3 regions of the Turicibacter sp. H121 genome follow, and region 1 is predicted to be linked to each of the others. Evidence: a T-box and tRNA genes for the amino acid it is inferred to sense, from the RefSeq annotation. Region 1 holds a T-box; the other regions hold tRNA genes.
What was found. A T-box is a leader RNA that pairs with one kind of tRNA and senses whether it is charged. The one in region 1 lies ahead of AT726_RS09810 (glycine--tRNA ligase), so its partner is inferred to be a tRNA-Gly.
Positions count from the first base shown of each region.

Region 1 (7,611 bases):
AATACTTACAACTAAACGTAAGTTTGCTTCAACTAGACGTTTTTTCGCGTACTCACCTTCATGAATCACGCGACGTGCTTCTTCATCACTTAACTCAGTAATTCCAATTAAGAATTCATTTCCATCATTTGCTTCTCCAGCATCTTTAATTAAAGAGTCAATACGCTCTAACAATTCAGCTGGAAGCTCTTCATTGCGACGACGTAAATCTAAAATCTCAGTCGAAATATCTCCGCGCTCAATTTTCTTCGCAAAGTTAATCTCTTCTTGGCTTGATAATAATTCAACACGTCCGATCTCTTTTAAGTACATACGAACTGGATCGTTGATTTTAAACTGTGATGTAAACTCAAAATCATCGAATTTTTCTTCTAAATCTACTTCATCCTCAGCATTAAAGTCAGCTGGGATGTTTTCATCATCTTCATCTTCGTTATCGAAATCAGGTAAGATTAAAACTGTTTCTTCCTCTTCTGCTTGAGCAACTTCTGGTTCAACAATTTTTTCTGATTTAACGATATCAATTCCTTCTGCATCATATAAATCTAAAAATGAACTAATCATTTCTGGGTCTAAATGAACTTGTTCAAAGTTATTATTGATTTCATCGTATGTTAAATAACCACGTTTTTTTCCTAACTTGATTAATTGATTATTAATTTCTAAAATCTTTTTTTCGTCAAGTACCGGATTTGACATAAAACCACTCCTTCTATTTCCCAAACTGTTGTTTGAGTTGATTTACTTTACCTAGTAATTCCAATTTCTCGTGATCTAATGTTGCTTCGCTAATTTGTTTTTTTAATTGCTCCATCTGAGCTCTATAAACATATTCTTTAACGACAGAAATTAAATCATAAATGACTTCATCACTTCCAAGGGGTGGAAGCGACTCGCACTCAAAAATAATATCTGTAATCGGCTTAACTAAGGCTTCGTCAATCCAATTTAAAAAATATTGTAAATTCATCGTTTCATGTGTCGTGTAATAATCTAAAATATATAGCACGATATTACGACGCGTTGGATCATTCAAATAACCATTTAACTCTTTTTCTACCTGTAAAGCGACACGGCGCTCTTTTAACATGTAGTGAATTAACATTTTTTCAGAACGTTCATATTTAGTATCTCGCACTTGTCTTGAATGTATCTGTAGGTTTTCGTTTTTATTGTTATTAATATTGGCATTTTTATACACTTGACTTTTGCTACTATTGAACTCCTGCAAAATACTTTGCTCACCTATTGAAATATCATACGCTAATTTTTTTAAAATTAACTCTTGCAGAGTGTGACTTTGCAAGGTATAAGCAAAATGGTAGATTTGACGTTTAAATTGCTCTCGATGGCTAACAAATTCTAAATTAAACTGTCGTTTAATATAACGATACTGATAATCGATAGCTGGAATTGCTTGATCAATTAACTTAGAAAAGGCCTCTTTCCCGTGTGTCTTAATAAACTCATCAGGATCCATTTTATTTGGAATTTCAACGACACTGACTGAAAAGTTTTGTGCCATTAAAATAGGAATTGCTTTATTCGCAGCAGCGAGTCCGGCTTTATCCCCATCAAAACATAATATAATTTGATCAGTTAGACGGCGTAATTCACGACTATGATCTTCGGTCAAAGCGGTTCCCATCGTCGCGACTGATTCAACAAATCCCGCTTCAACTGCGGAAATAACATCTAAAAATCCTTCAAATAATAAGACTCGATTATGACGACGAATCGCTAACTTAGCATCATTTAAATGATAAATAAGCTTTCCTTTTTGGAAAATAGGTGATTCAGGTGAGTTCACGTATTTCCCTAAATGAGTATCCCCTTCTAAGAAAACACGACCACTAAATCCAACCACGTGTCCGATTTTATCAAAAATAGGGAACATAATACGGGATTTAAATCGATCATAATATTGTCCATTATGCTCATTAAGTAAACCTAATTTCATCGCCACATCTAACGAATATCGATTATTAGCTAACGTTTTAACTAAAGCGTCCGAATAAGATGGAGCTAACCCGATTCCAAACTTCGCAATCGTTTCATCACTCATCCCACGATTATGAAGATAATCTAATGCCACTTTTCCTTCTTTTGTGTGATTTAAATAATAGTGATAAAATCCTTTAGCAAACTCTAAAATATCAAATTCATTTTTAAACTTAGCGTCTTGAATCGATTCATCTGATGGTAGAACAATGTTCGTTTCAATCCCCGCACGCTTGGCTAATTTTAAGATAGCTTGTGGATATGAAATAGCTTCAAGTGAAGAGACGAACGAAACGACGTTTCCTCCTTCTCCACAACCAAAGCACTTATAGATTCCTTTATCTGGTGACACGACAAAAGAGGGGGTATTTTCCCCATGGAAAGGACATAAACCTTTATAATTCTTCCCAGCTTTACTCAATTGTACATAGTCACTAATGACATCAACGATATCACTTTTTTCTACGACTTCATCAAATAATTCTTGTGGAATTCGACCCTTTCCCATCGTGTTCACCCTCTCTCCTATAATGTCTTAATTTTAAAATTTTAAAGCAACTTTATGTAGAAATTAAAATTGAATTTTTGAAGTAATGTACTCAACTAATTCATCGATTGCTACACGTTCTTGTTCCATTGTATCACGATGACGAACTGTTACTTTTTTATCTTCTAATGAATCATAGTCGAATGTGACACAGAATGGTGTTCCAATTGCATCTTGACGACGATAACGTTTACCGATTGTTCCCGCTTCATCATAATCAACCATCATATGTTTAGATAATTCTGCAAACACTTCCAATGATTGTTCATTCAATTTCTTAACTAATGGTAAGACCGCCACTTTGTAAGGAGCTAAAGCTGGGTGGAATTTTAAAACTTCACGTGTTTCTCCATTTTCTAACGTTTCTTCTTCATAAGCATCAATTAAGAACGCTAATGTCACACGGTCTGCTCCTACTGATGGTTCAATACAGTATGGTACATATTTTTCATTTGTTGTTGGATCTTGATATTCGAAGTTTGCTCCTGATTCTTTCATATGTGCTTTTAAGTCGAAGTCAGTACGGTTAGCAACTCCCCATAACTCTCCCCAACCAAATGGGAAACGGTACTCGATATCTGATGTTCCGTTACTGTAGTGACTTAATTCTTCTGGTGAATGTTCACGTTGACGAATATGTTCTGGATTCATTCCTAAATTTACTAACCAATTCCAGCAATATTGTTTCCAGAACTCATACCATTGTCCATCTTCACCTGGTTTACAGAAGAATTCTAATTCCATTTGTTCGAATTCACGTGTACGGAATGTAAAGTTTCCTGGTGTAATTTCGTTACGGAATGATTTCCCGATTTGTCCAATTCCAAATGGAATTTTTTTACGGCTAGTACGTTGAACATTTTTGAAATTAACGAAGATTCCTTGTGCTGTTTCTGGACGTAAATAAACAGCTGATTTATCGTCTGAAACAACTCCCATGTGTGTTTTAAACATTAATTCAAATTGACGAATATCTGTAAAATCATGAGCTCCACAGTCTGGACATGCAATATTGTGCTCACGAATATAAGCCATCATTTGTTCTTCTGTCCATCCATCAGCTACGATATCGTCTCCATGATCTTCGATTAATTTATCTGCACGGTGACGACTCTTACATGCTTTACAGTCCATTAAAGGATCACTAAATCCTCCAACGTGCCCTGATGCAACCCAAGTTTGAGGATTCATTAAGATGGCACTATCTAACCCCACATTATATGGTGACTCTTGGATAAATTTTTTCCACCAAGCTTTTTTCACGTTATTTTTTAATTCCACACCTAACGGCCCATAATCCCAAGTATTTGCTAATCCTCCATAAATTTCGCTTCCTTGGTAAACGAATCCTTGTGTTTTACACATATTTACGATTTTTTCCATTGTTACTTGACTCATTTTAACGCTCCTTCACTTAACAAAATTCTGGTCTCGTGAACATAGAGAAAATAAAAACTCCCATACCTATGCCACGAGCATAGGGACGAGAGTTATTCCCGCGGTTCCACCCTATTTGTAAAATCCTATGATTTTACCACTTTGTTAACTATGCTCAAAAGTTCCCTTCCTTAAGACCTTGAAATCTGGCTCCCACCTTCCCAGACTCGCTGCCATTCAAATGTTCAAAAGTACTACTCTTCGTCTTCACATAAATATTGCATTATACTACTACCATTATAGTATATCAATAGTTAAAAGACAATATACAAAAATACGAAAAACGACGGCAAAAAAACAATAATTACAACTAATAATCACACATTTATTAAAATTCATACATAAAGATAATTTATACAACATGACTCTTTCTACTTTCTATTATGCTTTTCAAATATAAAGTAGAAAAAGAAGAGCAAATTCGCTCTTCTTTAAATTTCTTTCATAAATTTCTTAGTCTGAAGATGTAAACCAGCATATGAATCATAATAGGCATCTAAAAATTGCTCAATTGGTTTCAACAATTCTTCTTCTAATTCAACCTCAGGTAAATGATTAATATCAACCTTATACAGTGCACGAACAATTGGAATAAGGGGAGCATCAATTAAAATAGGTTCCGCTGGGTGATAACACTTAGCACAAACTAATCCTCCTTGGCGTACACTCAGTGTTGCGATATGTTCTGTACTTCTACACACAGCACAGCAATCCATTACAGGCTCAATTCCAATAATCGGCATCATTTTAAGTTGAAAAATTAAACTTAATAAATAAGCTGAATAACCTTGTTCCGCTGCATCTAAGAAGTTTTTCAACATTCGATAAACATACGAACTGTACCCAGATTCTGACATACCTTTTAAAATCAATTCAATCATAAAATAAAAATAGGCTACATTTTCATAATCTAACTTTAAATTTAAATAATAGTCAACAACGTCTCCGCTATACACATAATACAGATCGCTATTGGCATTCGTTGAGGGTTTTAAATTAAAACGTGCACAGGTCAATGGCTGAACAAGTGCACTTTTTTTTGTATTAACTTTATTGGCGTTTTGTACGAAAACGCCAATAACCCCCTGATTCTCCGTCAGAACTTTAACAATTTTATGGTGTTCCCCATAGTTAAAGCTCTTCAATATAATTCCTTCAACATCAATTGCCACGCTACTCCTCCTCTGTAACTTTAGCAGGCTTTACATCAGCAATCTCTTCTGAGAACTCAGTATTTATATTGTCTATCGCTAACTTATCTGATTCTTTCATTAACAAATAGTGATCAATTTTTCCTGTACGTTTAAAGACTTCCCATTCTAGACTATTCATGTATGATCCCTTCTTACTAGCTACGCTATTATTTTTAGCCCCTGTACATTAGTATGGCTAAGAAGGGAAAATTTATGATAAACCAACTTTAATTTTGTCTTAAAAAGTCGAATTAATATTCTTTTTCGCTATATCCAAAGTCATTTAGATATAACTTTTTATTACGCCAATCTTTTTGAACTTTTACCCATAACTCTAAGTAAATCTTAGTTCCTAATAATTTGACGATATCTTTACGAGCTAATGTTCCGATGTCTTTTAACATCTTTCCACCTTTACCGATTAAAATTCCTTTTTGAGATGGACGCTCTACAACGATCGTTGCCATAACATCAATAACATTTTTCCCATCTACTTTTTCAATTTTATCAATCACAACAGCCACTGAATGAGGTACTTCTTCATGTGTTAAGTGTAATACTTTCTCACGAATTAATTCTGAAATAATGAAGCGCTCTGGATGATCCGTAATATGATCTGATGGGTAGAACTGTGGTCCTTCTGGTAATTCTTCTTTAATAACAGAAAGTAAAGTATCGATGTTTTCTCCTGTCATTGCTGAGATTGGAATAATCCCCGCAAACTCATGTTGATCACGGAATGTCGCAATCACTGCTAATAACTCTTCTTTTGTAATTAAATCAATTTTATTGATTACTAAGAAGACCGGTTGTTTAACTGATTTTAAATGCTCTAAAATGAATTGATCTCCGCGACCTAACTTTTCAGTGGCATTTACCATGAACATAACGGCATCGACTTCATTTAATGTTCCAATTGCTAAATCAGTCATGAATTTACCTAACTCATGCTTAGGTTTATGGATTCCTGGTGTATCAATAAAAATCGTTTGTGAATCGTGATCCGTAATAACCCCTTGAATTTTATTTCGTGTCGTTTGTGGTTTATCACTCATAATAGCAATTTTTTTCCCTAAAACTTTGTTTAAGAATGTTGATTTTCCAACATTAGGACGCCCAATGATAGAGACAAACCCTGATTTAAATGTTTCGTTAGTCATTATAGATCCTCCGATGTGAATGAATATGGTAATAATTCTGCGACTGTGTATGTTTTTACTTCATCTTTGTTACTTAATAAAATAACTTGTGCATCTTGTGGCATTAACTCACTAATCACTTGACGACAAGCTCCACATGGTGAAATTGGACGATCTGTATTAGCAACAACAGCAATCGCTTCAATATCGTCGCGACGATAACCTTTTGTAAAAGCTGTAAATAAAGCAGAACGCTCTGCACAATTTGTTAATCCAAATGAAGCATTTTCAACGTTTGCTCCATTAATAATATTTCCATCTTTTAATTTTAAAGCCGCTCCTACTGGAAATTTAGAATAAGGCACATAAGCATTTTGATAAGCTTCTTTTGCTGCTGCGATTAAGTCTGCATACATTTCTTTCATAAACTCTTCACCTACTATTTAAATATATATGGAAGAAAGATAATTCCTCCGATAATTGTCGCAAAAATAGCTGCGACAAGAACCGCTCCTGCGGCAACATCCTTTGCAATTTTAGCATAAATATGATACTCAGATGTCACTAAATCAACCGTTCTCTCAATAGCGGTATTCACCATTTCCAAACAGATGACTTGTGCACTGATGAGTAGAATAATTACAAGCTCTACTTTACTAATACCAAAAGAAAGGCCACTTAAAACAGCAGCCAAAGCTGCTGTATAGTGGACCTTTATATTACGCCCTATTACAAACGATGTCAAGATACCACAAAAAGCATGTTGAAAAGATTTTATTAATGCTTTAACGGAATGTTCCTCTTTAACGTCGAATTCCGAGCGCATTTAAGACATCCTCCTGTTTACCAAACATGATTTTCTCTTCTTCTGGCTCTATATGATCATAACCTAACAAATGAAGACATCCATGAACAGCAAGGAAACTTAATTCACGTTCAAATGAATGTCCATAACGCTCAGCTTGCTCACGTGTTCTTGGTAAAGAAATAAAAACATCTCCAAGCATTCGAGGCATTGGAATTCCTTGAATTTTAATTTCTCCCGGCATTTCATCTTCAATAGCAAACGTAATAACATCTGTTACGGCATCTTTTTGACGGTAGTTCGCATTAATCTCACGAATTTGCTCATTATCAACGAAGATAAAACTGCACTCTAACATCTCATTTGTCAAATTTTCTTGTTTAATCGTTTCATTAACTACTGTTGTAATCATTGCTTCATAAGTCTCAACCGACTCACTCGTTTGATTATAAAATTGGATATCTACTCCCATATCTGTTACTCCTTTTT
Region 1 covers NZ_CP013476.1:2,049,659-2,057,269, reverse strand. The annotation lists gene rpoD (RNA polymerase sigma factor RpoD) at 1-699, opposite strand, end outside; gene dnaG (DNA primase) at 713-2,509, opposite strand; gene AT726_RS09810 (glycine--tRNA ligase) at 2,573-3,946, opposite strand; T-box leader at 4,025-4,202, opposite strand; gene recO (DNA repair protein RecO) at 4,417-5,157, opposite strand; gene AT726_RS12620 (YqzL family protein) at 5,159-5,317, opposite strand; gene era (GTPase Era) at 5,430-6,338, opposite strand; gene cdd (cytidine deaminase) at 6,338-6,742, opposite strand; gene AT726_RS09790 (diacylglycerol kinase family protein) at 6,757-7,143, opposite strand; gene ybeY (rRNA maturation RNase YbeY) at 7,121-7,594, opposite strand; gene AT726_RS09780 (PhoH family protein) at 7,610-7,611, opposite strand, start outside.

Region 2 (7,611 bases), 740 kb from region 1:
GTTTACGGCGTGGACTACCAGGGTATCTAATCCTGTTTGCTCCCCACGCTTTCGCGCCTCAGTGTCAGTTACAGACCAGGAAGCCGCCTTCGCCACTGGTGTTCCTCCATATCTCTACGCATTTCACCGCTACACATGGAATTCCACTTCCCTCTTCTGCACTCAAGTCGACCAGTTTCCAATGACCCTCCACGGTTAAGCCGTGGGCTTTCACATCAGACTTAATCAACCACCTGCGCGCTCTTTACGCCCAATAATTCCGGATAACGCTCGCCACCTACGTATTACCGCGGCTGCTGGCACGTAGTTAGCCGTGGCTTTCTCATAAGGTACCGTCACACTCTAGCCATTTCCTACTAAAGTCGTTCTTCCCTTATAACAGAATTTTACAACCCGAAGGCCTTCATCATTCACGCGGCGTTGCTCGGTCAGGCTTTCGCCCATTGCCGAAGATTCCCTACTGCTGCCTCCCGTAGGAGTCTGGGCCGTGTCTCAGTCCCAGTGTGGCCGTTCACCCTCTCAGGTCGGCTACGCATCGTCGCCTTGGTAGGCCTTTACCCTACCAACTAGCTAATGCGCCGCAGGCTCATCCATCAGCGGTGCCAGAAGCACCTTTAAACTTTCGTCCTATCCGGTATTAGCGATCGTTTCCAATCGTTGTCCCCGTCTGATGGGCAGATCACCTACGTGTTACTCACCCGTTCGCCGCTCACCACCGAAGTGGTTCGCTCGACTTGCATGTATTAGGCACGCCGCCAGCGTTCATCCTGAGCCAGGATCAAACTCTCCATAATTAAATGTTTGTTTTTATCCTAAGCTTCCTTAAGAAACTTAATTCTTAAATAAATGTTTGTTGACGTTCTGTTTAGTTTCAAAGAACTTCGTGTCACCTTGTTTTGGCGACTTTATTAGTTTATCATGTCTGTCTCTTTCTGTCAAACACTTTTTAAACTTTTTTTCGAAACTTTTTATTTCGTTTCCTTGTATCGTTCATTTCTGACGACCTTGTTATCTTACCATGATTGTCGAATACTGTCAAACACTTTTTTATTTTTTTTATCATCCTTATTTCATATTCTCACAAGGGATAAAAAAAGCACTCAAAGAGTGCGACTATTCGAATTGGAGCGGGTGAAGAGAATCGAACTCTCACAGTCAGCTTGGAAGGCTGAAGTTCTACCATTAAACTACACCCGCATATAGGTTTGGCCAGCGACGTCCTACTCTCGCACTTGCGTACTACCCTCGGCGCTAAGGAGCTTAACTTCTGTGTTCGGTATGGGAACAGGTGTGCCCTCCTTGCCATCATCACTAGACCATTGAAAGATGTTGTTAATCTTCCAAAACTAGATATCTTCTTCAGTTTCTTTGGTTAAGTCCTCGATCGATTAGTATCAGTCCGCTCCATGTGTCACCACACTTCCACTCCTGACCTATCAACCTCGTCGTCTTCAAGGGATCTTACTTCTTTCGAATGGGAAATCTCATCTTGAGGGGGGCTTCACGCTTAGATGCTTTCAGCGTTTATCCCGTCCACACGTAGCTACCCAGCTATGCTCCTGGCAGAACAACTGGTACACCAGCGGTGTGTCCATCCCGGTCCTCTCGTACTAAGGACAGCTCCTCTCAAATTTCCTACGCCCACGACGGATAGGGACCGAACTGTCTCACGACGTTCTGAACCCAGCTCGCGTACCGCTTTAATGGGCGAACAGCCCAACCCTTGGGACCGACTACAGCCCCAGGATGCGATGAGCCGACATCGAGGTGCCAAACCTCCCCGTCGATGTGAACTCTTGGGGGAGATCAGCCTGTTATCCCGGGGTAGCTTTTATCCGTTGAGCGACGGCCCTTCCATTCGGTACCGCCGGATCACTAAGCCCGACTTTCGTCCCTGCTCGACTTGTAGGTCTCGCAGTCAAGCTCCCTTCTGCCTTTACACTCTTCGAATGATTTCCAACCATTCTGAGGGAACCTTTGGGCGCCTCCGTTACTCTTTGGGAGGCGACCGCCCAGTCAAACTGCCACCTGACACTGTTCCCTGACCCGATAAGGGCCACGGGTTAGAACCCCAGTGACACAAGGTAGTATCCCAACAGCGACTCCACCAAGACTGGCGTCCTGGTTTCTTCGTCTCCTACCTATCCTGTACATGTGCCACCAGTGCTCAATATCAAGCTACAGTAAAGCTCCACGGGGTCTTTCCGTCCTGTCGCGGGTAACCTGCATCTTCACAGGTACTATGATTTCACCGAGTCTCTTGTTGAGACAGCGCCCAGATCGTTACGCCTTTCGTGCGGGTCGGAACTTACCCGACAAGGAATTTCGCTACCTTAGGACCGTTATAGTTACGGCCGCCGTTTACTGGGGCTTCAATTCAAAGCTTCGCTTGCGCTAACCTCTCCTCTTAACCTTCCAGCACCGGGCAGGCGTCAGCCCTATACATCACCTTGCGGTTTAGCAGAGACCTGTGTTTTTGATAAACAGTCGCCTGGGCCTATTCACTGCGGCTTGCTTTCACAAGCACCCCTTCTCCCGAAGTTACGGGGTCATTTTGCCGAGTTCCTTAACAAGAGTTCTCTCGCTCATCTTAGGATTCTCTCCTCGCCTACCTGTGTCGGTTATCGGTACGGGCACTTATTAAATTAACCCTAGAAGCTTTTCTTGGAAGCGTGACGTCAGTTGACTTCGCCATTCGGCTTCGGCATCACAGCTCAATGTTATGCCATGCGGATTTGCCTACATGACCACCTCACTGCTTACACGTGAATCCAATCACACGCTCAACTTAGCCTTCTCCGTCACTCCATCAGTTTAATAAGTGGTACAGGAATATCAACCTGTTGTCCATCGGCTACGCCTTTCGGCCTCACCTTAGGTCCCGACTTACCCAGGGCGGACGAGCCTTCCCTGGAAACCTTAGGCTTTCGATGGATAGGATTCTCACCTATCTTTCGCTACTCACACCGGCATTCTCACTTCTAACCGCTCCACAGCTCCTTCCCGGTACTGCTTCACCGCTGTTAGAACGCTCTCCTACCACTGACTCTAAAGTCAATCCGCAGCTTCGGCGGTCCGTTTAGCCCCGGTACATTTTCGGCGCAGAGTCACTCGACTAGTGAGCTATTACGCACTCTTTAAAGGATGGCTGCTTCTAAGCCAACCTCCTAGTTGTCTGTGCATCTCCACATCCTTTTCCACTTAACGGACACTTGGGGGCCTTAGCTGGCGGTCTGGGCTCTTTCCCTTTTGACCATGGACCTTATCACCCACAGTCTGACTCCCGATTATATCTATCTGGCATTCGGAGTTTGATTGAGATCAGTACCCCGAGGTGGGGCCATCACCCATTCAGTGCTCTACCTCCAGTAGACTTAACATCGAGGCTAGCCCTAAAGCTATTTCGGAGAGAACCAGCTATATCCGTGTTCGATTGGAATTTCACCCCTAGCCACAAGTCATCCAAGCACTTTTCAACGTGCCCTGGTTCGGCCCTCCAGTCAGTGTTACCTGACCTTCAGCCTGCTCATGGCTAGCTCACACGGTTTCGGGTCTACAACATCGTACTCTTCGCCCTATTCAGACTCGCTTTCGCTACGGCTCCGCATCTTCTGCTTAACCTCGCACGATATCGTAACTCGCCGGTTTCATTCTACAAAAGGCACGCCATCACCCATTAACGGGCTCTGACTATTTGTAGGCACACGGTTTCAGGTTCTCTTTCACTCCCCTTCCGGGGTTCTTTTCACCTTTCCCTCACGGTACTGGTTCACTATCGTCACTAGGTAGTATTTAGCCTTACGAGATGGTCCTCGTTGATTCCGACGGGATTCCACGTGTCCCGCCGTACTCAGGATTCCTTCCATGCATCTCACAATTTCACCTACGGGACTCTCACCCCTACGGTTGGCTTCCCAGACCATTCGGCTATCATGATTTGTCAATTATGAAGGTCCTACAACCCCGGATAAATCCGGTTTGGGCTCTTCCCACTTCGCTCGCCGCTACTACGGGAATCGATTTTTCTTTCTTTTCCTCCAGGTACTTAGATGTTTCAGTTCCCTGGGTCTGTCTCCTATATGGCTATGTATTCACCATATGGTGCTAGCGTATAACCACTAGCGGGTTTCCCCATTCGGATACCCCCGGATCAATGCTCACTTACAGCTCCCCGAGGCGTTTCGCCGTTTGTCGCGTCCTTCTTCGACTCCTAGTGCCAAGGCATCCTCCGTGCGCCCTTATTCACTTAACCTAAATCAAATCTATTGTTTGTTTCTTCTGAATGAAGATATCTAGTTTTCAAAGATCAACTTTGGAAGAAATTCTTCCAAAACTAAACAGAACGTCTCTTTCTCCATAGAAAGGAGGTGATCCATCCCCACCTTCCGGTAGGGATACCTTGTTACGACTTCACCCCCAATCATCTACCCCACCTTAGGCAGCTCCCTCCTTGCGGTTAGGCCACTGACTTCGGGTGTTGTAAACTCTCGTGGTGTGACGGGCGGTGTGTACAAGACCCGGGAACGTATTCACCGCGACATTCTGATTCGCGATTACTAGCGATTCCAACTTCATGTAGGCGAGTTGCAGCCTACAATCCGAACTGAGATTGGCTTTATGAGGTTTGCTCCACGTCACCGCTTCGCTTTCTTTGTACCAACCATTGTAGCACGTGTGTAGCCAGGTCATAAGGGGCATGATGATTTGACGTCATCCCCACCTTCCTCCAGTTTGTCACTGGCAGTCTCGTTAGAGTCCCCAACTGAATGCTGGCAACTAACGACAGGGGTTGCGCTCGTTGCGGGACTTAACCCAACATCTCACGACACGAGCTGACGACAACCATGCACCACCTGTATCCATTGTCCCCGAAGGGAAAATCCTATCTCTAGAACGGTCAATGGTATGTCAAGACCTGGTAAGGTTCTTCGCGTTGCTTCGAATTAAACCACATGCTCCACCGCTTGTGCGGGTCCCCGTCATTCCTTTGAGTTTCAGTCTTGCGACCGTACTCCCAGGCGGAGTGCTTAATGCGTTAACTTCAGCACTGAGGTTCGACCCCAACACTTAGCACTCATCGTTTACGGCGTGGACTACCAGGGTATCTAATCCTGTTTGCTCCCACGCTTTCGCGCCTCAGTGTCAGTTACAGACCAGGAAGCCGCCTTCGCCACTGGTGTTCCTCCATATCTCTACGCATTTCACCGCTAACATGGAATTCCACTTCCCTCTTCTGCACTCAAGTCGACCAGTTTCCAATGACCCTCCACGGTTAAGCCGTGGGCTTTCACATCAGACTTAATCAACCACCTGCGCGCTCTTTACGCCAATAATTCCGGATAACGCTCGCCACCTACGTATTACCGCGGCTGCTGGCACGTAGTTAGCCGTGGCTTTCTCATAAGGTACCGTCACACTCTAGCCATTTCCTACTAAAGTCGTTCTTCCCTTATAACAGAATTTTACAACCCGAAGGCCTTCATCATTCACGCGGCGTTGCTCGGTCAGGCTTTCGCCCATTGCCGAAGATTCCCTACTGCTGCCTCCCGTAGGAGTCTGGGCCGTGTCTCAGTCCAGTGTGGCCGTTCACCCTCTCAGGTCGGCTACGCATCGTCGCCTTGGTAGGCCTTTACCCTACCAACTAGCTAATGCGCCGCAGGCTCATCCATCAGCGGTGCCAGAAGCACCTTTAAACTTTCGTCCTATCCGGTATTAGCGATCGTTTCCAATCGTTGTCCCGTCTGATGGGCAGATCACCTACGTGTTACTCACCCGTTCGCCGCTCACCACCGAAGTGGTTCGCTCGACTTGCATGTATTAGGCACGCCGCCAGCGTTCATCCTGAGCCAGGATCAAACTCTCCATAATTAAATGTTTGTTTTTATCCTAAGCTTCCTTAAGAAACTTAATTCTTAAATAAATGTTTGTTGACGTTCTGTTTAGTTTTCAAAGAACTTCGTGTCACCTTGTTTTTGGCGACTTTATTAGTTTATCATGTCTGTCTCTTTCTGTCAAACACTTTTTAAACTTTTTTTCGAAACTTTTTATTTCGTTTCCTTGTATCGTTCATTTCTGACGACCTTGTTATCTTACCATGATTGTCGAATACTGTCAAACACTTTTTTATTTTTTTTATCATCCTTATTTCATATTCTCACAAGGGATAAAAAAAGCACTCAAAGAGTGCGACTATTCGAATTGGAGCGGGTGAAGAGAATCGAACTCTCACAGTCAGCTTGGAAGGCTGAAGTTCTACCATTAAACTACACCCGCATATAGGTTTGGCCCAGCGACGTCCTACTCTCGCACTTGCGTACTACCCTCGGCGCTAAGGAGCTTAACTTCTGTGTTCGGTATGGGAACAGGTGTGCCCTCCTTGCCATCATCACTAGACCATTGAAAGATGTTGTTAATCTTCCAAACTAGATATCTTCTTCAGTTTCTTTGGTTAAGTCCTCGATCGATTAGTATCAGTCCGCTCCATGTGTCACCACACTTCCACTCCTGACCTATCAACCTCGTCGTCTTCAAGGGATCTTACTTCTTTCGAATGGGAAATCTCATCTTGAGGGGGGCTTCACGCTTAGATGCTTTCAGCGTTTATCCCGTCCACACGTAGCTACCCAGCTATGTCCTGGCAGAACAACTGGTACACCAGCGGTGTGTCCATCCCGGTCCTCTCGTACTAAGGACAGCTCCTCTCAAATTTCCTACGCCCACGACGGATAGGGACCGAACTGTCTCACGACGTTCTGAACCCAGCTCGCGTACCGCTTTAATGGGCGAACAGCCCAACCCTTGGGACCGACTACAGCCCCAGGATGCGATGAGCCGACATCGAGGTGCCAAACCTCCCCGTCGATGTGAACTCTTGGGGGAGATCAGCCTGTTATCCCGGGGTAGCTTTTATCCGTTGAGCGACGGCCCTTCCATTCGGTACCGCCGGATCACTAAGCCCGACTTTCGTCCCTGCTCGACTTGTAGGTCTCGCAGTCAAGCTCCCTTCTGCCTTTACACTCTTCGAATGATTTCCAACCATTCTGAGGGAACCTTTGGGCGCCTCCGTTACTCTTTGGGAGGCGACCGCCCCAGTCAAACTGCCCACCTGACACTGTTCCCTGACCCGATAAGGGCCACGGGTTAGAACCCCAGTGACACAAGGGTAGTATCCCAACAGCGACTCCACCAAGACTGGCGTCCTGGTTTCTTCGTCTCCTACCTATCCTGTACATGTGCCACCAGTGCTCAATATCAAGCTACAGTAAAGCTCCACGGGGTCTTTCCGTCCTGTCGCGGGTAACCTGCATCTTCACAGGTACTATGATTTCACCGAGTCTCTTGTTGAGACAGCGCCCAGATCGTTACGCCTTTCGTGCGGGTCGGAACTTACCCGACAAGGAATTTCGCTACCTTAGGACCGTTATAGTTACGGCCGCCGTTTACTGGGGCTTCAATTCAAAGCTTCGCTTGCGCTAACCTCTCCTCTTAACCTTCCAGCACCGGGCAGGCGTCAGCCCCTATACATCACCTTGCGGTTTAGCAGAGACCTGTGTTTTGATAAACAGTCGCCTGGGCCTATTCACTGCGGCTTGCTTTCACAAGCACCCCTTC
Region 2 covers NZ_CP013476.1:1,305,312-1,312,922, reverse strand. The annotation lists rRNA gene AT726_RS06325 (16S ribosomal RNA) at 1-794, opposite strand, end outside; tRNA gene AT726_RS06320 (tRNA-Gly) at 1,124-1,197, opposite strand; rRNA gene rrf (5S ribosomal RNA) at 1,208-1,316, opposite strand; rRNA gene AT726_RS06310 (23S ribosomal RNA) at 1,369-4,252, opposite strand; rRNA gene AT726_RS06305 (16S ribosomal RNA) at 4,361-5,868, opposite strand; tRNA gene AT726_RS06300 (tRNA-Gly) at 6,200-6,273, opposite strand; rRNA gene rrf (5S ribosomal RNA) at 6,285-6,393, opposite strand; rRNA gene AT726_RS06290 (23S ribosomal RNA) at 6,445-7,611, opposite strand, start outside.
Region 2: it has a tRNA-Gly gene. The T-box ahead of AT726_RS09810 (glycine--tRNA ligase) is inferred to sense a tRNA for this amino acid. The anticodon was not compared.

Region 3 (3,704 bases), 750 kb from region 1:
CAGGTACTTAGATGTTTCAGTTCCCTGGGTCTGTCTCCTATATGGCTATGTATTCACCATATGGTGCTAGCGTATAACCACTAGCGGGTTTCCCCATTCGGATACCCCCGGATCAATGCTCACTTACAGCTCCCCGAGGCGTTTCGCCGTTTGTCGCGTCCTTCTTCGACTCCTAGTGCCAAGGCATCCTCCGTGCGCCCTTATTCACTTAACCTAAATCAAATCTATTGTTTGTTTCTTCTGAATGAAGATATCTAGTTTTCAAAGATCAACTTTGGAAGAAATTCTTCCAAAACTAAACAGAACGTCTCTTTCTCCATAGAAAGGAGGTGATCCATCCCCACCTTCCGGTAGGGATACCTTGTTACGACTTCACCCCAATCATCTACCCCACCTTAGGCAGCTCCCTCCTTGCGGTTAGGCCACTGACTTCGGGTGTTGTAAACTCTCGTGGTGTGACGGGCGGTGTGTACAAGACCCGGGAACGTATTCACCGCGACATTCTGATTCGCGATTACTAGCGATTCCAACTTCATGTAGGCGAGTTGCAGCCTACAATCCGAACTGAGATTGGCTTTATGAGGTTTGCTCCACGTCACCGCTTCGCTTCTCTTTGTACCAACCATTGTAGCACGTGTGTAGCCCAGGTCATAAGGGGCATGATGATTTGACGTCATCCCCACCTTCCTCCAGTTTGTCACTGGCAGTCTCGTTAGAGTCCCCAACTGAATGCTGGCAACTAACGACAGGGGTTGCGCTCGTTGCGGGACTTAACCCAACATCTCACGACACGAGCTGACGACAACCATGCACCACCTGTATCCATTGTCCCCGAAGGGAAAATCCTATCTCTAGAACGGTCAATGGTATGTCAAGACCTGGTAAGGTTCTTCGCGTTGCTTCGAATTAAACCACATGCTCCACCGCTTGTGCGGGTCCCCGTCAATTCCTTTGAGTTTCAGTCTTGCGACCGTACTCCCCAGGCGGAGTGCTTAATGCGTTAACTTCAGCACTGAGGTTCGACCCCCAACACTTAGCACTCATCGTTTACGGCGTGGACTACCAGGGTATCTAATCCTGTTTGCTCCCCACGCTTTCGCGCCTCAGTGTCAGTTACAGACCAGGAAGCCGCCTTCGCCACTGGTGTTCCTCCATATCTCTACGCATTTCACCGCTACACATGGAATTCCACTTCCCTCTTCTGCACTCAAGTCGACCAGTTTCCAATGACCCTCCACGGTTAAGCCGTGGGCTTTCACATCAGACTTAATCAACCACCTGCGCGCTCTTTACGCCCAATAATTCCGGATAACGCTCGCCACCTACGTATTACCGCGGCTGCTGGCACGTAGTTAGCCGTGGCTTTCTCATAAGGTACCGTCACACTCTAGCCATTTCCTACTAAAGTCGTTCTTCCCTTATAACAGAATTTTACAACCCGAAGGCCTTCATCATTCACGCGGCGTTGCTCGGTCAGGCTTTCGCCCATTGCCGAAGATTCCCTACTGCTGCCTCCCGTAGGAGTCTGGGCCGTGTCTCAGTCCCAGTGTGGCCGTTCACCCTCTCAGGTCGGCTACGCATCGTCGCCTTGGTAGGCCTTTACCCTACCAACTAGCTAATGCGCCGCAGGCTCATCCATCAGCGGTGCCAGAAGCACCTTTAAACTTTCGTCCTATCCGGTATTAGCGATCGTTTCCAATCGTTGTCCCCGTCTGATGGGCAGATCACCTACGTGTTACTCACCCGTTCGCCGCTCACCACCGAAGTGGTTCGCTCGACTTGCATGTATTAGGCACGCCGCCAGCGTTCATCCTGAGCCAGGATCAAACTCTCCATAATTAAATGTTTGTTTTTATCCTAAGCTTCCTTAAGAAACTTAATTCTTAAATAAATGTTTGTTGACGTTCTGTTTAGTTTTCAAAGAACTTCGTGTCACCTTGTTTTGGCGACTTTATTAGTTTATCATGTCTGTCTCTTTCTGTCAAACACTTTTTAAACTTTTTTTCGAAACTTTTTATTTCGTTTCCTTGTATCGTTCATTTCTGACGACCTTGTTATCTTACCATGATTGTCGAATACTGTCAAACACTTTTTTATTTTTTTTATCATCCTTATTTCATATTCTCACAAGGGATAAAAAAAGCACTCAAAGAGTGCGACTATTCGAATTGGAGCGGGTGAAGAGAATCGAACTCTCACAGTCAGCTTGGAAGGCTGAAGTTCTACCATTAAACTACACCCGCATATAGGTTTGGCCCAGCGACGTCCTACTCTCGCACTTGCGTACTACCCTCGGCGCTAAGGAGCTTAACTTCTGTGTTCGGTATGGGAACAGGTGTGCCCTCCTTGCCATCATCACTAGACCATTGAAAGATGTTGTTAATCTTCCAAAACTAGATATCTTCTTCAGTTTCTTTGGTTAAGTCCTCGATCGATTAGTATCAGTCCGCTCCATGTGTCACCACACTTCCACTCCTGACCTATCAACCTCGTCGTCTTCAAGGGATCTTACTTCTTTCGAATGGGAAATCTCATCTTGAGGGGGGCTTCACGCTTAGATGCTTTCAGCGTTTATCCCGTCCACACGTAGCTACCCAGCTATGCTCCTGGCAGAACAACTGGTACACCAGCGGTGTGTCCATCCCGGTCCTCTCGTACTAAGGACAGCTCCTCTCAAATTTCCTACGCCCACGACGGATAGGGACCGAACTGTCTCACGACGTTCTGAACCCAGCTCGCGTACCGCTTTAATGGGCGAACAGCCCAACCCTTGGGACCGACTACAGCCCCAGGATGCGATGAGCCGACATCGAGGTGCCAAACCTCCCCGTCGATGTGAACTCTTGGGGGAGATCAGCCTGTTATCCCCGGGGTAGCTTTTATCCGTTGAGCGACGGCCCTTCCATTCGGTACCGCCGGATCACTAAGCCCGACTTTCGTCCCTGCTCGACTTGTAGGTCTCGCAGTCAAGCTCCCTTCTGCCTTTACACTCTTCGAATGATTTCCAACCATTCTGAGGGAACCTTTGGGCGCCTCCGTTACTCTTTGGGAGGCGACCGCCCCAGTCAAACTGCCCACCTGACACTGTTCCCTGACCCGATAAGGGCCACGGGTTAGAACCCCAGTGACACAAGGGTAGTATCCCAACAGCGACTCCACCAAGACTGGCGTCCTGGTTTCTTCGTCTCCTACCTATCCTGTACATGTGCCACCAGTGCTCAATATCAAGCTACAGTAAAGCTCCACGGGGTCTTTCCGTCCTGTCGCGGGTAACCTGCATCTTCACAGGTACTATGATTTCACCGAGTCTCTTGTTGAGACAGCGCCCAGATCGTTACGCCTTTCGTGCGGGTCGGAACTTACCCGACAAGGAATTTCGCTACCTTAGGACCGTTATAGTTACGGCCGCCGTTTACTGGGGCTTCAATTCAAAGCTTCGCTTGCGCTAACCTCTCCTCTTAACCTTCCAGCACCGGGCAGGCGTCAGCCCCTATACATCACCTTGCGGTTTAGCAGAGACCTGTGTTTTTGATAAACAGTCGCCTGGGCCTATTCACTGCGGCTTGCTTTCACAAGCACCCCTTCTCCCGAAGTTACGGGGTCATTTTGCCGAGTTCCTTAACAAGAGTTCTCTCGCTCATCTTAGGATTCTCTCCTCGCCTACCTGTGTCGGTTATCGGTACGGGCACTTATTAAATTAACCC
Region 3 covers NZ_CP013476.1:1,300,101-1,303,804, reverse strand. The annotation lists rRNA gene AT726_RS06290 (23S ribosomal RNA) at 1-214, opposite strand, end outside; rRNA gene AT726_RS06285 (16S ribosomal RNA) at 323-1,839, opposite strand; tRNA gene AT726_RS06280 (tRNA-Gly) at 2,170-2,243, opposite strand; rRNA gene rrf (5S ribosomal RNA) at 2,255-2,363, opposite strand; rRNA gene AT726_RS06270 (23S ribosomal RNA) at 2,416-3,704, opposite strand, start outside.
Region 3: it has a tRNA-Gly gene. The T-box ahead of AT726_RS09810 (glycine--tRNA ligase) is inferred to sense a tRNA for this amino acid. The anticodon was not compared.